Regions from separate parts of the Dactylosporangium sp. NPDC050688 genome, predicted to be linked through region 2. Evidence: riboswitches for the same ligand, from Rfam matches in the RefSeq annotation. Region 2 holds a riboswitch; the other holds the start of a gene.
What was found. A riboswitch is a leader RNA that binds a small molecule or an ion and turns the genes downstream of it on or off. The one in region 2 is predicted to bind S-adenosylhomocysteine.
Positions count from the first base shown of each region.

Region 1 (10,339 bases), on a different contig from region 2:
CCCGGCAGGCAGCGGCCAGGCGTACGCCGGAGCGGCACCCGCAGGGATGGCGGAGCCGCGGATGGCGGGCTCCGGAGTGCGGGCCGGGTCGTCGATCGGGGCGCTGACGGATCTGGTGACGTTCGCCGGCGACCTGGTTCGCCGCGGCCGCGTCCTGCCCGACCTCCTCGACCACCCGACCGAAGCCCGCTGGCGTCCGGTGCTGTGGGGCGACGACGCGATGACGTTCGAGGCGCTGTGGCGGGCGGTGCCGGGCGTCGCGTACGCCGCCGGCGACCTCACCGCCGAGGAAGCCGTCCGGGCGGCGCTGGACCATCAGGTCGACGCCCTGGTCCGGGCGCGGCTCGGCGACCGGCCGATCGTCGCCGACGGGCAGGTCCGCCAGGACAGCACGGTCCGCGCGTGGCTGGCGGCACTCACCGGCCCGGACGCGACCCTGCGCGAACGCCCCACCGCCGGCCCACGCGACGCGCTCACCACCAACGCCCCGCCCCAGGGCGGCACCCGCGCTGCCGCAGCACCTGCCGGCACGGCACGCCGCATCGACGCTGCCGACGGCGCCGGCGGGCACGTGGGACGAGACCTGCAGGTCCCAGCGGCCGGGACCACCGGCACAGCTGCAGCCGCGGAGGCGGCCGGGACCACCGGAGCAGGCGCGAGCGTCCGACCGGCCGGAGCCACCGCGGGCGCCGAAGCCGTGGGTGCGCACGGAACAGCCGAGAACACCGGAGCCGCCGGCATAGCTGGAGCCGCTGGAACACCCGAAAACACCGAGGCCGCGAGGACGGCCGCGAGGATCGGCGCCGCCGCGACAGCCGAAGGGGCCGAAGGGGCCGAGGCGGTCAGAACACCCGGAACAGCCGGAAGCACCGAAGCCGTCGGGGCGGCGTTGCGGGAGAGCACCGATGTCCGCAGGGTCCGGGACGCGATCAGGCGGTGGGCGGCCAGTGGGCGGCCGTCGGCGGTGCGGCTGTGCTTCCGGCTGACGTTCGTGGAGGAGTTCGACGACGAGGATGACGACGCCGTCGGCGCGCACGGACGCGGAGACCACGGCGCAGGCGACCGCGGCCCAGGAGACCGCATCGCCCGCGCGCACCGGCGTGGCGACCACGCCGTCATCGCGCGTGGCCGCAGGGACCACGACGCCAGCGCGCACGACCGCGGCGACCGTAACGTCAGCGCGGACGGCCCCGGCGACCGTGGCGACAGGGTGCACGGCCACGGGAACCGCGACCCCGAAGGGCACGGCGCCAACGCGCACAGCCACGGCGACCACGGCACCAGCGCGCACGGTCACGGCGACCCCGATGGGCACGGCACCAACGCGGACCGCCACGGCGGCCGTGGCGACAGCGCGCACGGCCACGGGAACCGCGACCCCGAAGGGCACAGCACCAACGCGCACAGCCACGGCGACCACGGCACCAGCGCGCACGGCCACGGCGACCCCGAAGGGCACGGCACGAGCGCGGACCGCCACGGCGACCACGGCACCAGCGCGCACGGCCACGGGAACCGTGGCGCCGGCTGGAACGGTGTCGGCGGGCACCCGGGTGGGGCGGCGGAGGCCGGGCACGGCGGGGTGCGGGTCGACGACGGGCGGGATGCGTCAGGGTGGCTGGTGGAGTTTCTCCTGCAGCCGGTGGCCGAGCCCGGGTTGCTGGTGCCGGCGCGGGACGTGTGGCGGGACGCGTCGTCGCCGCTCTTCCGGTGGGTCGACTACCCGCAGGACGTGCTGCTGGAGGACCTGGGGCGGGCCAGCCGGCTCTGGGCGGAGCTGGACGAAGCGCTGCTCCAGGCGCGGCCCGAGCAGCTGCGGCTGGACACGATCGGCGCTTACGGCTTCCTGCGGCACGCAGGGGTGCTGCACGACGCGGGCTTCGGGGTGCTGCTGCCGGCGCAGTGGCAGCGGCGGCAGGATCTGGGGCTGACGCTGACCACGCACCCCGCGCAGCCGGCGAGCCCGGTGCTGCGGGACACCACGGCGAACCGGGACGCGATCGTGCGTTACCGGTGGGGGCTCGCGATCGGTGACGAGTTCCTCAGCGAGGCGGACCTGCAGGAGCTGGCCCGGGCGAAGGTGCCCCTGGTGCGGCTGCGGGGCCGCTGGGTGCACCTGGACCGGGAGCGGCTGCGGGCCGGGCTCGCCTTCCTCGCCCGCGGCGGGCAGGGGCACATGACGGCCGGTGAGGCGATGCGGCTGGTCCGGCTGGTGCCCGAGGGTGACCTGCCGCTGCCGGTCACCGGGGTCGACGGGACCGGCTGGCTGGCGGACCTGCTGACCGGGCGGGCGGTGGAGCGGCTGGAGCTGCTGGACGCGCCGGCGTCGCTCGCCACGACGCTGCGGCCCTACCAGCGCAAGGGCCTGTCCTGGCTGGCCTTCCTCGACGGGCTCGGGGTCGGGGCGCTGCTCGCCGACGACATGGGGCTGGGCAAGACGGTGCAGGTGCTGGCGCTGGAGGCGCTGCTGCGGGAGCGCGGGCCGCGGCCGCCGACGCTGATCGTGTGCCCGCTGTCGGTGCTGGGCAACTGGCGCCGGGAGATCGGTCGCTTCACCCCGGGCCTGCGGGTCGCGGTGCACCACGGCACGGAGCGGCTGCTGCGCGACGACGTGGACCTGGTGCTCACCACCTATCAGGTCGCCACCCGCGACGTGGACCGGCTCGCGGCGAAGGAGTGGGACCGCATCGTGCTGGACGAGGCGCAGCACGTGAAGAACAGCACGAGCGCCGCGGCCCGGGCGGTGCGGCAGATCCCGGCGCGGCACCGGGTGGCGCTGACCGGGACGCCGGTGGAGAACCGGCTGACGGAGCTGTGGTCGATCGCGGACTTCCTCAACCCCGGTATCCTGGGGCCGGCGAGCATCTTCCGGGCCCGCTACTCGGTGCCGGTCGAGCGTTACGGCGACGCCGACGCGGCGGCGAGGCTGCGCCGGGTCACCCGGCCCTTCCTGCTTCGGCGGGTGAAGACGGACCGGGCGGTCATCGCCGACCTGCCCGACAAGCTGGAGCGCCGCCAGTGGTGCAACCTGACGCTGGAGCAGGCGACGCTCTACAAGGCGGTCGTCGACGAGCTCTTCGTGAAGCTGCGCGAGGGGCGGGCCGGTGAGCAGCGCAAGGGGCTGGTGCTGTCGGCGATGACGAAGCTGAAGCAGGTGTGCAACCATCCGGCGCACCTGATGGGCGACGGCACGCCGCTGGCGGGCCGGTCGGGGAAGCTGGCGCGGCTGGAGGAGATCCTCGCCGCGGCGCTGGACGCCGGGGACCGGGCGCTGGTCTTCACGCAGTTCGCCAAGTTCGGCCACCTGCTGACGCCCTACCTCGCGGCGCGGCTCGGGACCGGCGTGGAATTCCTGCACGGCGGCACGGCGAAGGGTGCCCGCGACGCGATGGTGCAACGCTTCCAGTCCGGGCAGGGCCCGGGTGTGCTGCTGCTGTCGCTGAAGGCGGGCGGGACCGGGCTGAACCTGACCGCGGCGAACCATGTCGTGCACGTGGACCGGTGGTGGAACCCGGCGACCGAGCAGCAGGCGACCGACCGGGCCTTCCGCATCGGGCAGCGCCGCGACGTGCAGGTGCACACCTTCGTCTGCGTCGGCACCATCGAGGAGCGCGTCGACACCGTCATGGCGGAAAAACGCACGCTCGCCGGGGTCGCCGTCGGCAGCGGCGAGGGGTGGCTCACCGGCCTGTCGACCGACGACCTGCTGGATCTGATGACGCTGCGGCCGGAGGCGACCGATGCGTGACACGAGGTGGTCCCACCAGTTCATCGCCATGCTGGAATCCTTGCGGATGGGTACGACATTTTCCGTCGGCCGCCGCTACGCCCGCGCCGGGCACGTGCGCTCGCTGACCATCTCCAGCAGCGTGGTGACGGCGCTGGTGCTGGACGAGGACGGTGCCACGTACCGGTCGCGGATCGCGACCCGGGCGTTCTCCGCCGCGGACTGGGCGCGCATCGAGCGGGCGCTCGCGCAGGAGGCGATCCACGCGGCGAAGCTGCTGGCCGGGCAGTTGCCCGACGACCTGGACCGGATCCTCGGCGGGTTCGGGCTGTCGCTGTTTCCGCAGAGCCTCGCGGACCTGGTGATGGACTGCGACTGCCCGGGCTGGCAGAAGCCGTGCCGGCACCTGACCGCCGCCTGCTACGTGCTGGCCGAGTCGTTCGACAACGACCCGTTCGGCATCCTCGCCTGGCGTGGCAAGGGCCGCGACGAGCTGCTCGAACAGCTGCGCGCGCACCGGGTCTCAGCGCTGACCCACCTCGCCGCCAAAGGGGAACCGGAGCACACGGCGGGCCCGACCGCCGGGTTCTGGACCGCCGGCCCGCGGCTGCCGGAGCCCGTGGCGCCGCTGCCCGGCACCGTCGTGCGCAGCGACGCGATGCTCGACCAGCTCGACGCGCTGGAGCTCACCGTCGGCCGGTTCGAGGTCGGCGACCTGCTCCGTGATGCCTACCGCACACTGGGTTGCGAAGCGAAAGACCCAGCCGGTACCGTCGAAGGCAATCGCGGCTGAAACAGGCCGCGGTCACGGCCGAGAGGCGCTGCGACGAGCCCGGCAGGGCTCGCCACGCTCGGTCGGTGACTACCCTTGACCCAAGGGCGCCTCCTGTCACCGGGAGGTGACCTCAGGCTATGCACAAGTATCTGCAGACGCGCAACGGGATCGAATTCGCCGTTGCCGACCTGTCCCTCGCGGCCGCCGGCCGCACCCAGATCCGCCTCGCCGAGCACGAGATGCCGGGCCTGATGGCGACGCGGCGGGAGTTCGCCGACGCGCAGCCGCTGCGCGGGGCGCGGATCGCCGGATCGCTGCACATGACGGTGCAGACCGCGGTGCTCATCGAGACCCTCGTCGCGCTCGGCGCGCAGGTCCGCTGGGTCTCCTGCAACATCTTCTCCACCCAGGACGAGGCCGCCGCCGCCGTCGTCGTCGGCGCGGACGGCACCGTCGACGAGCCCAAGGGCACCTCGGTGTTCGCGTGGAAGGGCGAGACCCTCGCCGAGTACTGGTGGTGCACCGACCAGCTGTTCGACTTCGGCGACGGCCTGGGCCCGAACATGATCGTCGACGACGGCGGTGACGCCACGCTGCTGGTGCACAAGGGTGTCGAGTTCGAGGCCGCGGGGCGGGTCCCGCAGCCCACGTCCGCCGACTCGGAGGAGTTCGCGCTGGTCCTCGGTACCCTCGCCGACAGCCTCGCCAAGGACAACCGGCGCTTCACGAAGCTCGCCGCCGGCATCCGCGGGGTCACCGAGGAGACCACCAACGGCGTCAAGCGGCTCTACAAGCTCGCCGAGGCCGGTGAGCTGCTGTTCCCCGCGATCAACGTCAACGACTCGGTCACCAAGTCGAAGTTCGACAACACGTACGGCATCCGCCACTCGCTGCTGGACGGCATCAACCGTGCCACGGACGTGATGCTCGCCGGGAAGCTCGCCGTCGTCTGCGGCTACGGCGACGTGGGCAAGGGCGCGGCGGAGGCGCTGCGTGGCATGGGCGCCCGGGTCGTCGTCACCGAGATCGACCCGATCTGCGCGCTGCAGGCCGCGATGCACGGCCTGCCCGTGGTGCGGCTCGGCGACGTCGTGGAGACCGCCGACCTGTTCATCACGACCACCGGCAACAAGGACATCATCATGGCCGGCGACCTGGCCCGGATGAAGCACAACGCGATCGTCGGCAACGTCGGCCACTTCGACAACGAGATCGACATGGCGGGGCTGGCACGGGTCCCCGGCATCGTGAAGAACGAGATCAAGCCGCAGGTCCACGAGTGGACGTTCCCCGACGGCCACGCGATCATCGTGCTGTCCGAGGGCCGGCTGCTCAACCTCGGCAACGCGACCGGGCACCCGAGCTTCGTGATGTCCAACAGCTTCACCAACCAGACGATCGCGCAGATCGAGCTGTTCACGAAGCCGGACTCCTACGAGCGTCAGGTGTACCGCCTGCCGAAGCACCTCGACGAGAAGGTGGCCAAGCTGCACCTCGAGGCGCTCGGCGTGCGGCTCACCGAGCTGAGCAAGGAGCAGGCGGAGTACATCGGCGTGGACGTGGCCGGCCCGTACAAGCCGGAGCACTACCGCTACTGAGGTTCAGCGCTTTCCTCGCAGAACCGCTTGAACCCCTTGAGGTCCATGTGCAGCCGGGCGTGCAACGCCACGTCCGGCCGCCGCTCCAGCAGCTGCACCATGCTGTCGTCCAGTTGCACGACCGCGACCACGTTGGTGTCGTGCTCGCCGAGTGGTTCGAGCCAGAACGACTCGACGAGCGCGTCGCTGTCCCAGCGCACGAACCGGCCCGGCTCGACGTCGTTGAGCACGGCGTCGACCTCGACCCGCCGCCCGCCGATGTCGAACGCGAGGTGCGCCGCGGTGTCGTGCACCGGCGTGACGCCGAGGACCCCGGACATGAACCGGGCGTACTCGCTGAACCGCACCAGGTGCTCGTAGGCGGCCATCGGCGGCACCGCCACCCGCATCGAGTCCTGCGTGACAATCATGGGGACCACCCCCTTCGCAGTTCCAACCGTACGCGCAACACGGGCGACGCAGCCGAGCCGGCCGGCACCGGGCCATCCGCCGGGCCCCGATGTGCCGGGCGCCGACCCGCCGGGGTGCGTCGGTTTCCGGACAGGCCCGCGCCGACGTCGATGCCACGCTGTGCGGAAACGGACGCGGGAGAGCTCGGATGCGACTGACCATGCGCGCGGCGGCGAGCCTGCTGCTGGGGTTCACCGGCATTGTCGTGCTCGGCGCCGGGCTGAACCGGCTGCTGGACGTCGGCACGTGCGCGTCGGGCGGCCCGTCCGTCATCGCCCGGCCGTGCCCGGAGGGCACCACGCTGTGGTCGCTGCTGCTGCCGGTCGGCCTGGTCATCTGGATGGCGGGCCTGCTGCTGAGCGAGGGCGGCCTGGTGCGGCCCGGCACCGGTCAGGTCGTGTGGACCGCGGGGTTCGCCGGTGGCGGGATCGCGCTGCTGGTCAAGGTGCTGAACACGCCGATGGACCCGAACGCGAAGGCCGGCCTGTACGCGGTGATCGCCCTGTTCATCCCGCTGGGCCTCGCGTTCGGCGTCGCCGGGACCGTGCAGCTGATCCGCGCCCGCCGCGGCGACCCCCGCGACCCGCGCAACCGTCCCGGCGGGCCGCCCCGCGCACGCACGCCGAAGGCAGCCGCCGGTGACCCGCACCTGAAGCGCCTGCACCGGCTGCGCAGCATGGGCGCGCTCACCCGCGAGGAGTTCGACCGGCTCAAGCACGACCCGGCCACCGCCGCCGACCGGCTCGCCGTCGTCCAGCGGCTCGCCGAGCTCAAGGCGTCCGGGGTACTGACGGCCGAGGAGTTCGAGGCGAAGAAGCACGCCACCCTGCACGGCGAGCACCGCTGACGGCCGCGACACCCGGCGGGACGGCCGCAGGCCCGGCGGGACGGCGGTGGCGCAGTGAGCCGGCGGACACGCCGGCCGCCTCGGCGCCTAGGATTCCGGGATGCGTATCGGCGTGCTGCTGCTCCCGACCGACCCGTGGCCGCAGACCGTGGCCCGGGCGCAGCACCTCGAGGCGCTCGGCTACGCGCACCTGTGGACCTACGACCACCTGTCGTGGCGGCGGTACCGCGAGCAGCCGTGGCACGCGGCGATCCCCTGGCTGACCGGCCTCGCCGGGGTCACCAGCCGGGTGCGGCTCGGCACGATGGTGACGTCGCCGACGTTCCGGCACCCGGCGTCGCTGGCCAAGGAGGCGATGACGCTCGACCACGTCAGCGGCGGCCGGGTCACCCTCGGTGTCGGCGCCGGCGGCACCGGCTTCGACGCGACCGTGCTCGGCGAGCAGGTGCGCACGCCGCGGCAGCGAGCCGCGCGGCTCGGCGAGTTCATCGAGGTGCTCGACGGGCTGCTGCGGGAGCCGGCGTACTCGCACCGCGGCGAGCACTACGTGGTCGACGACGCGCGGATGCTCCCCGGCTGCGTGCAGCGGCCCCGCCTGCCACTGGCGGTCGCGGCGGCCGGGCCGAAGACGCTCGCGCTCACCGCGCGGTTCGCCGACGCGTGGATCACGTTCGGCGAGCCGGACGCCGCCGACCAGTCGCCGGCCGCGATCGAGGCGGCGGTACGCAGGCAGGCGGCGGTCCTCGACGAGCGCTGCGCCGAGCTCGGCCGGGACCCGGCGACGATCGAGCGGATCTACCTGGTCGGCAACACCGCGGAGCGGCCCCTGGCCAGCGTCGCGGCGTTCGAGGACTTCGTCGGGCGGTACGAGGCGCTCGGCTTCACCGACGTCGTGTTCCACGACCCGCGCCCGGGCGACCCGGTGTGGACCGAGGACCCGGCAATCGCCGACGCCATCGCCGGGCGCCTGCTGCGCTGACCCCCGCTCACCTGCGGCGGCACCATCACCTCACCGTGCGTCCTGCCGCAGCCGCAGGTCCGCGGCCGCCGCGCCGCGGGTGTCGAGCAGGGCCAGCAGCGGCCCGGTAGCCACGGTGGTCAGCACCGCGGTGACGACGAGGATCGTGTACAGGTGCGGGTGCAGCAGCCCGAGCGACAGCCCGACGCTGAGCACCACGAGCGTGGTGCTCAGCCCGCCGGTTTTTCGCCGGTACGGTCACCAGGCGAAGCGCTCCCGGTGCAGCCGCGCGGGCGGCACGCCGAGCGCCCGGGCGGCGCGCAGCACGGCGTCGGTCCAGGCGTCGGGGTGCGACGGACCCGGCCACAGATGAGGGCGAGGCTCCAGGTAAGACAGCAGTCGACCAAGATCCGATGCCCCGACCGGGAGCCTCGCTGTGCTCCTCGGCGTCGGGCCCGCCGCCACCGTTCTGGTTCTCGTCGCGGTGTTGGTCACCCGCGGCGACTTCACCGTGTCGCTGTCTGACGTCGTGGCGGTGTTCGTCGTCTGCGGCGACGAGCGGGGTCGGACAACCAAAGACGTCGAAAGCTGGCCGAGCTGGTCATCGAACGATACCGGGCACCGATGTACCGGAATCCGCTCGCCCGGAACGACGACGTGGGTCTGTCAATGGATGGCGAAGGTAGCCGCCGCGTATCGCGATCCGACGGCTACTATCGCTGCGGCGTGTCAGCCGTTGAGTCCGGCGTAGATCTGCTCGTTGGCCTCGACGACCGGGGTCGGCTTGACGATTTTTACAGCGGTGCCGACCGCCGAGTAGGTCGTCGTCATGGTGTCGGCCTTTTCTTCACCGTGCTCCGGCACCGTGAAGGACACTGCGGTCAGCTTGCCCTCGGCGTCGAGGGTGGCGGTGAACGGTATGGCTTTGGCCTTTTCGGCGAGCGCGGCGACCGAGTCGGCGCCGATGCCACCGACGCCGTCGCCGACCTTCGTCGCATCGAATGTGCCGGTGATCTTCGTGCCGTCCTTCTTGGCGGTCACGATGGCCTTCGCGATGAGCGTCAGGCCGGTCGGGTCCTGCGCGGTGTTGATGAGCAGCTTGTTGAGTGACTGCAGCTTTCCCGGTTCGAAGTGGATCCACTTGTTTGCCGCGCCCGGGATCTGGACGCCGTCGAGCTTGACGTAGTAGTCCTTGCCGACGACCGTGACGCTGGCCTTGAGCCTGGCGGCCGGGATGTCTGCGACCTGAGCCATGTTGCCGGCCGTGGGGTCGACCGACCCCTTGACCTGCGGGCCGCTCTTGGCCTTGGTCAGAAACGCATACGGCTTCGTGGCGAACTCGGCGATCGCCGCCTCGAACTCGGCGGACCCAGCCGCCGGCTTAGCCGAGGCCGACGCGGCTGGTGCCGCTGCTGCCGTGGTCGCCGGTGTCCCGGTCGCGTTGGCCGACGGAGACGAATCCCCACAGCCGGCCAGCAGGGCCGCCGCAGCGACGAACGGAACCGCGATGCGATGCAATACGCGCAAGATGATGCTCCCCTAGGTGGTGGTCGCCGGTCAGGGTACGGCAGCCTTGAGCCACTTTCATCCTGTGTAGCGGCTGGTCTCGACACGGTGTAGGGCGAGGATGGCTTGCACGATCGTGGTGGCTCGGCGTGGGCAGCGGCGCAGCTTCGCCAGGATCTTCCAAGTTTGAGGGTGGCGATCGCGCGTTCGCCGCATGCCCGGATCTTCGCGTGCGCCTTGTTCACTGCCTTCTGCCGGCGCGCTGGAGCCTCGCCCTCATCTGTGGCCGGGCCTGTCGCACCCACCCTGAGCTGCAAGGTCAGCTTGGAAATGACTCACTGGTGGGTGGGGTCGGCCCAGCGGCCGGCGCTGCGGGAGCGGACCGGCTCGATGAAGCGCGGCGCGGCGCTGTGCGGATGGCCGGGGCCCCAGTTCGTGGCGTCGCCGAGCATCTGCACGCGGGCGTTGTCGGTGTACC
Region 1 covers NZ_JBFAIC010000018.1:65,493-75,831, reverse strand. Annotated here, with positions in the region: gene AB0H83_RS19555 (SNF2-related protein) at 1-3,748, shown strand, start outside; gene AB0H83_RS19550 (hypothetical protein) at 3,795-4,520, shown strand; S-adenosyl-L-homocysteine riboswitch at 4,535-4,619, shown strand; gene ahcY (adenosylhomocysteinase) at 4,640-6,100, shown strand; gene AB0H83_RS19540 (SRPBCC family protein) at 6,094-6,510, opposite strand; gene AB0H83_RS19535 (SHOCT domain-containing protein) at 6,699-7,397, shown strand; gene AB0H83_RS19530 (LLM class flavin-dependent oxidoreductase) at 7,498-8,376, shown strand; gene AB0H83_RS19525 (hypothetical protein) at 8,407-8,574, opposite strand; gene AB0H83_RS19520 (hypothetical protein) at 8,792-9,106, shown strand; gene AB0H83_RS19515 (hypothetical protein) at 9,085-9,882, opposite strand; partial or broken gene AB0H83_RS19510 (transposase family protein) at 9,940-10,124, opposite strand; gene AB0H83_RS19505 (DUF4437 domain-containing protein) at 10,197-10,339, opposite strand, start outside.
Region 1: linked by a shared signal. The riboswitch ahead of ahcY (adenosylhomocysteinase) and the one ahead of metH (methionine synthase) in region 2 are both predicted to bind S-adenosylhomocysteine.

Region 2 (10,339 bases):
GAACGACAGGTTCGAGATGCCGCCGCTGGTACGGGCACCGGGGCAGCGCTGCTTGATCAGCGGCAGCGCGTCGATGAACGCCTTGGCGTAGCCGTTGTGCTCGGCGATGCCGGTGGCGACGGCCAGGACGTTGGGGTCGAAGATGATGTCCTCGGGGGCGAAGCCGGCGCGGTGCACGAGCAGGTCGTAGGCCCGGCCGCAGATCTCGACCTTGCGCTCGGCGCTGTCGGCCTGGCCGATCTCGTCGAAGGCCATCACCACGACGCCGGCGCCGTAGGAGCGGATGATCCTGGCCTGCTCCAGAAACGGCTCCTCGCCCTCCTTGAGGCTGATCGAGTTGACGACGCCCTTGCCCTGCACGCACTTGAGGCCGGCCTCGAGCACGCTCCAGCGGGAGCTGTCGATCATGATCGGGATGCGGGCGACCTCGGGCTCGGTGGCGATGAGGTTGAGGAATGTGGTCATCGCCTGCTCGCTGTCGAGCAGGTCGGCGTCCATGTTGACGTCGAGGAGGTTGGCGCCGCCGCGGACCTGCTCGAGGGCGACGTCGACCGCGCCCTGGTGGTCGTCGGACTCGATGAGCCGGCGGAAGCGCTTGGAGCCGGTGACGTTGGTCCGCTCGCCGATCATGACGAAGCCGGTGTCGGGGCCGATCTCGAACGGCTCGAGGCCGCTGAACCGGGTCGCCGGGGGCGGCGTGGGGACCTGCCGGGGCGCCATGCCCCGGACCGACTCGGCGATCCGGCCGATGTGCGCGGGCGTGGTGCCGCAGCAGCCGCCGACGACGTTGACCAGGCGGTCGGACACGAACCCGGCCAGCAGGCTGCCGGTCTCGGCGGGGGTCTGGTCGTAGCCGCCGAAGGCGTTGGGCAGGCCCGCGTTGGGGTGGGCCGCGACGTACGTGCCGGCGAGGCGGGCCAGGTCGGCGACGTGCGGGCGCATCTCGGCCGCGCCGAGGGAGCAGTTGACGCCGACGATGAGCGGGTGGGCGTGCTCGACGGAGCGCCAGAACGCCTCGACGGTCTGCCCGGACAGCGTCCGGCCGCTCAGGTCGACGATGGTGACCGAGATCCACAGCGGCAGTTGCGGGGCGACCTCGCGGGCCGCGGCGATGGCGGCCTTCACGTTGAGCGTGTCGAAGATCGTCTCGATGAGCAGCAGGTCGACGCCGCCCTCGGCGAGCGCGCTGATCTGCTCGGCGTACGCGGCGCGGACGGTGTCGAACGTCACCGCGCGGTACGACGGGTCGTCGACCCGTGGCGACAGCGACAGGGTGACGTTGAGCGGGCCGACGGATCCGGCGACGAAGCGGGGGCGCTCGGGGGTGGCGGCCTCGTCGGCGGCCTGCCGGGCCAGCCGCGCGCCCTGCACGTTCATGTCGCGCACCAGGCGCTCCAGGCCGTAGTCGGCCTGGGCGATGCTGGTGGCGGTGAACGTGTTGGTGGTGGTGATGTCGGCGCCGGCCGCCAGGTACTGCCGGTGGACGTCGAGGATCACGTCGGGCCGGGTGATGTTGAGCAGATCCGGGTTTCCGGTGACATCCTGGGTATGGTCGGCGGCGATCAGATCGGCGCGGTAGTCGGCGGGGGTGAGCCCGGCCGCCTGGAGCATGGTGCCCCACGCCCCGTCGAGCACGACGACCCGCTCGTCGAGCAGCGCGCGCAGGTCACCGATCGCCGTTGTCCTCGCCATGGATCCACCTTCCGTGGGTGAGACGGAAGGCGCCCTTGCGAATGATGAAACCAGGTCGAGCGTGGCGGATCGTCGATGATCCGTTGCAGCGCCTCTCGTCCTGAGCCGTTGATTCTACCGGATTCTAGCCTGTTACCGTGGTTCGCCGTTACCCAGTCGAGAGGTCCCGTCATGAGCGCGCAAAGTTCCGAATCGATCGCGGTCAATGCCGCCCTCGACGTGGTTCGGGCCGTCGAGCCGCGGATCGCGGACGCCATCGCAGGTGAACTGACCGCCCAGCGCGAGTCGCTGAAGCTCATCGCCAGCGAGAACTACGCCTCCCCCGCCACATTGCTGGCGATGGGCAACTGGCTCAGCGACAAGTACGCCGAAGGCACTGTCGGGCGGCGCTTCTACGCCGGGTGCCAGCAGGTCGACACCGTCGAGTCCATTGCCGCGGAGCACGCCCGGGAATTGTTCGGCGCGTCACACGCCTATGTTCAACCACATTCTGGGATCGATGCCAACCTGGTGGCGTTCTGGGCCGTGCTGGCGCAGCGGGTCGAGGCCCCGTTCCTGCGGGAGGCCGGCGTCCGGCAGGTCAACGACCTCACCGAGAGTGACTGGGCGAAGCTCCGGCACGACTTCGGCGACCAGCGGATGCTCGGCATGTCCCTGGACGCGGGCGGGCACCTGACCCACGGCTTCCGGCCGAACATCTCCGGCAAGATGTTCCACCAGCGCAGCTACGGCACCAACCCGCAGACGGGCCTGCTGGACTACGACGCGCTGCGCGAGACCGCCCGCGAGTTCCGCCCGATGATCATCGTCGGCGGCTACTCGGCGTACCCGCGGAAGGTGAACTTCGCGACGCTGCGCGAGATCGCCGACGAGGTCGGTGCCACCCTCATGGTCGACATGGCGCACTTCGCCGGGCTCGTCGCCGGCAAGGTCTTCACCGGCGACTTCGACCCGGTGCCGCACGCGCACATCGTGACCACCACGACCCACAAGACGCTGCGCGGCCCGCGCGGCGGCATGGTCCTGTGCCAGCCGGAGCTCGCCGACCAGGTCGACCGGGGCTGCCCGATGGTGCTCGGCGGCCCGCTGCCGCACGTCATGGCCGCCAAGGCGGTCGCGCTCGCCGAGGCGCGCACCGCGCCGTTCCGCGACTACGCCCAGCGGGTCGTGGACAACGCCGCCGCCCTCGCCGACGGGCTGCTGCGCCGCGGCGTGCACCTCGTCACCGGCGGCACCGAGAACCACCTGGTGCTCATCGACGCGTCCCAGCTCAACGGGGCGCCGACCGGGCTCACCGGCCGGCAGGCGGAGGCGGCGCTGCTGGACGCCGGCATCGTGACCAACCGCAACGCGATCCCCCACGACCCCAACGGTGCCTGGTACACCTCCGGCGTGCGCATCGGCACCCCGGCGCTGACCAGCCGCGGTCTCGGCGTCAACGAGATGGACACCATCGCGGAGCTCATCGCCACCGTGCTGACCACCACCCGCCCCGCCGCGGACTCCAAGGCGAAGTACACCCTCGACGCGTCGGTTGCGGCGAAGGTGTCCGGGCAGGCGTCGGAGCTGCTCGCCGGGTTCCCGCTGTACCCGGAGATCACGCTGCGCTGAACGTCCGGTCCCGGCGCCGCTGGCGCGGCGCCGGGACCGCACCAGTTACGCCGGCGCGGCCGCCCGAAGCTCCGCGTGCACGTCGTAGGAGTGGATCCAGCTGACCATGTCGGGCAGGTTGGCCAGGCGCTCGTTGCGGGCCTGCGCCTCCGGCCCGTCGGGCACCTGGAAGCACTTCGCGTTGCCCCGCGAGCCGAGCTGCAGCTGCCGGGCCCGCGGTTTGCGGACCGCCTCGTACGCCGCGAGGGCCTGGGCGACCGTCAGGTCCGGCTGCCCCAGGAAGTGCGCGAGCACCGCCACGTCCTCGACGGCCTGGTTGCTGCCCTGCCCGGCGTGCGGCAGCATCGGGTGCGCCGCGTCGCCGAGCAGCGTGACCCGGCCGGTGCTCCACTGCCGCAGCGGCTCCCGGTCGAACAGCGCCCAGCGGCCGGTGTCCTCGACCGCGCCGAGCATCGCCAGCACCGTGTCGTTGAAGCCCTCGAACGCGGCGACCGCCTGGCTCGCGTCGCCCTTCGCCGACCACGACTCGTCGGTCCACGCCTCGTCGCGCGTGTACGCCACGAAGTTGATCAGCTCGCCGCGGCGTACCGGATAGACCACGAGGTGACTGACGGGGCCGAGGAAGAACGTCAGGCCCATCCGGTCGCCGCCCGGGACCCGGTCGACCGGGACGAGCCCGCGGAAGCAGCTCATGCCGGCGAACACGGGCTCGTCGGGCCCGGCGACGTGCCGGCGGACCGTCGAGCGGACCCCGTCGGCGCCGATCACGAGGTCGGCGTGGGTGGTGCTGCCGTCGGCGAACGTGACGTCGACCCCGTCGGGCGTCTCGTCGACCGTGACGCAGCGCCGGCCGAGCTGGACCTCGCCGCCGCCGGCGCGGAACGCGTCCAGGAGCACCTGCTGCAGGTCGGCGCGGTGCAGGCCGAGGAACGGCGCACCGAAGCGGTCCGTGTACCAGTCGCCCATCGGGTGCTCGTAGAACAGCTCACCGGTGCGCCACTCGTGGAACTGGATGCGCTGCAGGTCGGAGCCGACCTCGCGCAGCGCCGGGCCGAGCCCGAGCCGGTCCATCAGCCGGGTGCCGTTCGCCCCGAGCGACACCCCGGAGCCGATCGCTCCGAACGTGGCCGCCTGGTCGTACACCTCGACCTCGTGCCCCTCGGCCCGCAACGCGATCGCCGCGGTGAGACCACCGATGCCGGATCCGATGACTACGACGCGTGAAGTCATAACACCTTCTTGACTGGAGTCCCTGGCGAAACAGCGACGGGAGCCTATCACCGAAAATCCACAGTGGAGGATGTGCGTCGCGGCACCCGGCGCGGTCACAGATCGTCACGCGGCGCACGGGTAGCCTTGCCCGGTGCGGACGGCGGCGGAACAGATCAGGGCGGTGCTCGACGGCAGCGTCGGCTATGAACGCGGCCTCGACACGCTGACCGTCACGCCCGCCGCCGACGTCGACCCGGCGCTGTTCGCCGCGGTGCAGGCGGCCTGCGCGAGGCTGTTCGAGCGCGGCTGGCAACCCGGCGAGCTGCACCGGGTCGTCGCGCGGCGCGGCGCCGTGCCACACACCCAGCTGGTCACCGACGCGGTCGCGGCGCACCTGCGGGGCTTCCCGCCGGCGGCGGTCGACCCGCGCTGGCGGGCCCAGGCCGACGCGCTCGGCGCCGCCGTCTGGTGGGCGGCCGACGGCGGTTACGTCGACGGGCTCGCCGCCCGGTGGCGGGTCGACCGGGTCGAGGTGCTCGACACGGTGCTGGTGCTGCTCGGCATCCTGCGGACCCTGCCGCCGATCGAGGTGCTCGTCCCGCCGCCGGGCTCGCCCGCTGCCGGTGTCCTCGGTACCGCCGTCTCTGGTACCGCCGGGACCGCGCGGGTCGACGACCGGCTGCTCGACCGGGTGCGGGCGCTGCTGGCGAAGGCGGAGTCGACCACGTACCCGGCCGAGGCGGAGACGTACACCGCGAAGGCGCAGGAGCTGATCGCCCGGCACAGCATCGACGAGGCGCTGCTCGTCGCCCGGGGCGGCTCGGCGGCCGTCGTGCCGTTCGCCCGGCGCATCGGCGTCGACCACCCGTACGAGAACGAGAAGGCCGCCCTCCTCGACGCCGTCGCCGGCGCGAACCGCTGCTATGCGGTGTGGTCGCCGGAGCTCGGGTTCGCGACCGTGTTCGGGTTCGACAGCGACATCGACGCCGTCGACCTGCTGCACACGTCGCTGCTGGTACAGGCGAACCGGGCCATGTCCGCGGCCGAGCCGTCCGGCGGGCAGGCCGGCGGCAAGGCCGGCCGGGCCCGGTTGAAGACGTTCCGGCAGTCGTTCCTGGTCGGGTTCGCGGTCCGCATCGGCGAGCGGCTCGCCCAGGCGAGCGAGGCCGCCGTCACCGACGCCGCCCAGCCCCCGCCGGGCGGGGCACCGGGCGCGGCGCCCGACCTGCTGCCGGTGCTCGCCGCCCGGGACGCGCAGGTCCGGGAGACGATGCACCGGATCTTCCCGCGTACGGTCCGCGGCCGCGGCACCCGCGTCGACAGCGACGAGGGCTGGGACTCCGGCCGCGCCGCCGCCGACCGCGCCGCGCTGCACCGAAGCTAGCGCCGCGGCAGGCCCGCGATCGCGGCGGCGATCCAGTTCCAGGCGACGGCCACACCGAGGAACAGGGTGAGCGCGCCCGCCTCGCCGCCCGTCATGGCCCAGCCGAGACCGAGCGCGAACAGCACCCCGGCGACCCGGCCGGTCACGGCCCAGCGCTGCCGCCCTTCGGCGCGGAACCGGGACGCGAGGACGAAGCACAGCGCGATCATCGAGAAGAACGACAGGCTGCCGCCGGCGTTGTGCAGGATCATGTGCCCGCTCATCGTGGTCAGCGGGGCGTCGGGGGTACCGAGCGGGAACCCGTCGCTCGCGTCCATCTCGAACACTGCCGCGACCAGCAGCCCCACCCCGATCAGCAGGAACAGCGCCGGCCCCCAGGTGCGCCCCCGGCCGCCGCGCAGCAGCCGGCGGGCCCCTGCGGCGCCGGCGATGCTGAGCAGCCCGGTCACCACGAAGCTCGTGGACTGCACCCAGCCGGGCTCGCCGAGCGCGAGCATGCTGACCGGGTGGCGGGTGATGTCGTACCCGTCGCGGACCGCCGCCTGCACGACGGCCGCCACGGTGAACAGTGGTGCGGCGAGGGCCCCGGCCCCGGCCAGCAGCGCCACGCGGGAGCCTCGCGCGGGCGCGACGGTGCTGGTGATCCGGCCGGGAGTGGCGGTGTCAATCATGATCGGGCCCTTTCGGTGACGTCGGGAGCGCCGCGGTTCGTGCGCTCACTGACGCGTCGAACGGCCCGCCATGATTTCGACGGCCCTCCGCGGAATTCTTGGAGGCGGTGCCCGCTGAACCGGGGCGGCGCCGGGTGCGTGGACCGGGGTATGCGGGTCCTCTTCACCGCGTGCCCGATGTTCGGGCACGTCAACCCGATGCTGCCGCTGATCGACGCGGCCCGCGACGCCGGGCACGACGTCGTCGTCGCGACGGGCGCCGACGTGGTCGCCCACCTGCGGGGCCGCGGTGTCACCACGTGGACCGCCGGCCCGACGCACCGCGAGGCCGGCGGCGGCCCCGGCGCGGACTGGCTCGCGTACTTCACCGGGGTCGGCGGGGTCGGCGGAGCATGAGCGGATCTGGCGGGACGCGGTGCCGCTGCGCCCCGTCGCCGGCACCCCGGCCCCCGGCGAGCGGCTGCCGAGGGAGCTGGACGCGCTGCCGTACGAGCGGACGGTGCACGTCACCCTCGGCACCGTCTTCCACGACAACCGCAACGTGCTGCACACCGCGATCGCGGCGCTGTCGGCGCTGCCGGTGAACGTGGTCGCCACCGTCGGCCCGGCCGTCGACCCCACCGGCTTCGGCCGGCAGCCGGCGCACGTGCTGCTGGCCCCGTACCTGCCGCACACCCTGCTGCTGCCCCGCTGCACCGCCGTCGTCTCCCAGGGCGGCGCCGGGGTCATGCTCGGCACGCTCACGCACGGCCTGCCGCACCTGGTCCTCCCTCAGGGCGGCGACCAGTTCATGAACGCGGAAGCCATCGAGCTCTCCGGCGCCGGCCTGGCCCTGCACCCGGCCGAGGTCACCGGCGCCTCGGTCGCCGACCGGCTCACCCGCCTGCTGGAGGAGCCCACGTTCCGCGCCGCCGCGGCGTCGGTACGCACCGAGCTCGCCGCCATGCCCGACGCCCCGACGGTGCTACGCACCCTCACCAGCTGACCGGCCGAGCCCTTTCACCGGCCGGAACACCCCGGCGGCGCGGCGGGCGTTCACCAGGCGGCCGGGCAAGGCTCGACGGCATACCGATCCGCCACCGGGTCGCCGGAAACAGCCCAGCGGCCGGGCGGTCACCGGGTGGCCTGAGACGCGCGAAGCGCGGGCCGACGGCATGACGGCTCGCCACGCGCCTATCTGGTGGCCGGGGACGGCTCGGCGGGGGTGCCCACCGGACGGCGGCGGCGTAAGTGGAGGGCGGTGCTCGCCGACAGGGCGCCGCCGAGGGCGGCGAGCAGCAGCCCGGATCCGGCGGCGGCGGCCGGCAGGCCGGTCGGGATACCGAGGTACACGGTGATGCCCAGGATCCGCGACAGGCCCCACGGCAGGAGGGCGAGCTGATCGTTCCAGACGGTGAGGGCGCGCTCCAGGCCGATGGCGGCGACCAGGCCGCCCAGCAGCGCGAGGGGCACGCCGGCGGCGATCAGCAGGGTGCCGGCGACCCAGCGGCGGGGCAGCCGGTGCCCGTCGCGCAGGGCGAGGGCCGTCGCCACGAACAGCCAGGCGAACGCCGCGAACGCCACGCAGATGTAGACGGACCTGGCCGCCGGCTCGGTCCAGAACCGCAGCCAGTAGAGCCCCGGGCCGCGCACCGCGAGGACGGCGAGGAGCAGCACGGTCCGCAGCAGTGCGACCCCGCCGATCGCGGCCCACAGGCGGAACGGGTCGCGCCGCCCGAGCAGCAGCCTGGCGGTCACCGCGAACAGCAGCCACGCGCCCAGCGTCACCACCAGATGCGCGGACGCCGCGAACCAGGTGAACACCAGACGGCTCGCCACCAGAGCCAGCGCGGGCACGGCCACCACCACGACCCGGTCGGCGCGCGTCGGCACACCCACCCGGCCCGCCCCGCCGCCCGCCGGCTCGCCCGCACCGGAAGCCGCGGCAGGCACCGCGGCGGGGGCCGCGACAGGAAGCGAGGACGGCACCGCGGCGGGGACGATGTCGGCGAGCCGCCACGGCCGCGTCGCGCCGATCCACAACGCCCGCAGCCCTCCCCCACCCAGACTGCCTCCCCCACCCAGACTGCCTCCCCCACCCGGACGGCCGGAGCGCCGGCCGCGGCGGCCCACCAGGGCGCCGGCGGCCAGGGTCGCCAGCACGGCGACCAGCAGGGCCCTGGCCAGCCAGGCCATGGGCAGGTCGCGGTCGGCCCGGGCCGCGCCCAGGTCGGCGGCGGTGAAGTTGTACGCGGGCAGGTCCACGTCGCCGCCGTACCGCGTCACGTGCGCCTCGCGGGCGGCAAGGTAGCGGCGCTCAGCGTCGCGCCACGCGGCGTGGGCGGAGCCGTCGCCGGTGTCGAGCCACTGCGCGTGCCGCAGCACCATGGCGCGGTACGCCCCGAGCGTGGTGAACAGGTCCGCCTCGTAGGTGAGCGTGTCGACCAGCTTCGCCCGCAGCGCCGGGTCGCGCCAGGTGCCCGGATCGGTGTCCGCGACCAGCGCCCGCATCCGCCCGGCCAGCTCCACCGCCCGCTCCCCCTCGGCGACGGCCGCACCGACCGGGTCGGCACCCGGGCCACCGGCGTCGCGGGTCACCGCGTAGATGCTGGCGAGGGCCGCCGAGTCGCCGGTGACGATGTCCCACTCGAAGATCCACATCATGGGTGGCGGCTCGAGGCCCAGGGCGCGCACCGACCGGTCCGCGTACGCGCCGATGTAGAGCCCCTTCGTCACCGCCTCCCGCGACAGCGCCAGCATCTCGCACACCGCGGCCACGGTCGCCGGGTCGGCCGAGAACGTCTGCCGCACCCAGTCGGCGGTCAGCTGCTCCGCCGGCGTGTCCGGGTCCCGCGCCAGCCGCCCGAGGGTGTACGCATTGAGGTCATACAGCTGCCAGAACCCGTTGTGCAGGTAGAGCGACATCGGCCCGGCGCGCAGCGGACCGCCGTCCTGCGTCCACGTCCAGACGCCCTCGACGTGCGGGTTGGCCGCGAGGAACCGGCGCAGCGCCTGCTGGTGCAGCCCGGTCAGGTCGTTGGGCAGCGCCCCGAAGCCCTCGAACTCGCGCCGTGCCTGGAACTCCACGATCCGCCGGTGCGTGCCGGTCTCCAGCGTGCCGTTGAACGGCAGGTGGCTGTAGAAGTCGCCGAGCGTGTACTTCGTCGACACGATGAGGTGCGGGTCGTCGATGCCGCCGAGGACCTCCTCGTAGGACGCCGGGTTGGTGTGCAGGTCGCCGACGGCGCCGACGCCGACGGTCCAGGTGCGGAAGATGACCTCCTTGCCCGCGGTGCCGGCGGTCTGCAGCAGGGCCCGGAGCATGGCCCGCACGGCGCCGGCGCTGGTGACCGCGAGCTTCGAGGCGTAGTCCCAGCCGGGCTGCGCGTAGACCTCGCCGCCCTCGCCGATGCGGACCATGAGCCCGGCGACGAACGGCATCGAGGTGAACAGCTCGGCCAGGCCCAGCTGATACACCTGCCAGAACCACGGGTCCTCGACGGCGTGCCCGCCGAACTGCCGCTGCAGGTAACGCTCCAGCGGCGGCGACACGGCGAGCATGTCGGTGAGCAGGTAGACCCGCATGCCGAGGTCGGCGGCGTGGCGGAAGACGGGGGCGAACGCGGCGACGAGCGCCTCGGCGCGGGCGATGTGCGCGTCGCCCGCCGGGTAGACGGCGTGCCCGTCGCCGACACCCGAGAACGTCACGTATTCCAGGAAGCCCGGGACGACCACGCCGTTGTAGCCCTGGGCGAGGGAGTGCTCGACGAACTGCCGGAACTGCGCGGCG
Region 2 covers NZ_JBFAIC010000005.1:153,767-164,105, forward strand. Annotated here, with positions in the region: gene metH (methionine synthase) at 1-1,692, opposite strand, end outside; S-adenosyl-L-homocysteine riboswitch at 1,713-1,795, opposite strand; gene AB0H83_RS07610 (glycine hydroxymethyltransferase) at 1,864-3,303, shown strand; gene AB0H83_RS07615 (FAD-dependent monooxygenase) at 3,349-4,533, opposite strand; gene AB0H83_RS07620 (DUF2786 domain-containing protein) at 4,667-5,899, shown strand; gene AB0H83_RS07625 (DUF998 domain-containing protein) at 5,896-6,570, opposite strand; gene AB0H83_RS07630 (hypothetical protein) at 6,721-6,966, shown strand; gene AB0H83_RS07635 (nucleotide disphospho-sugar-binding domain-containing protein) at 6,986-7,555, shown strand; gene AB0H83_RS07640 (hypothetical protein) at 7,744-10,339, opposite strand, start outside.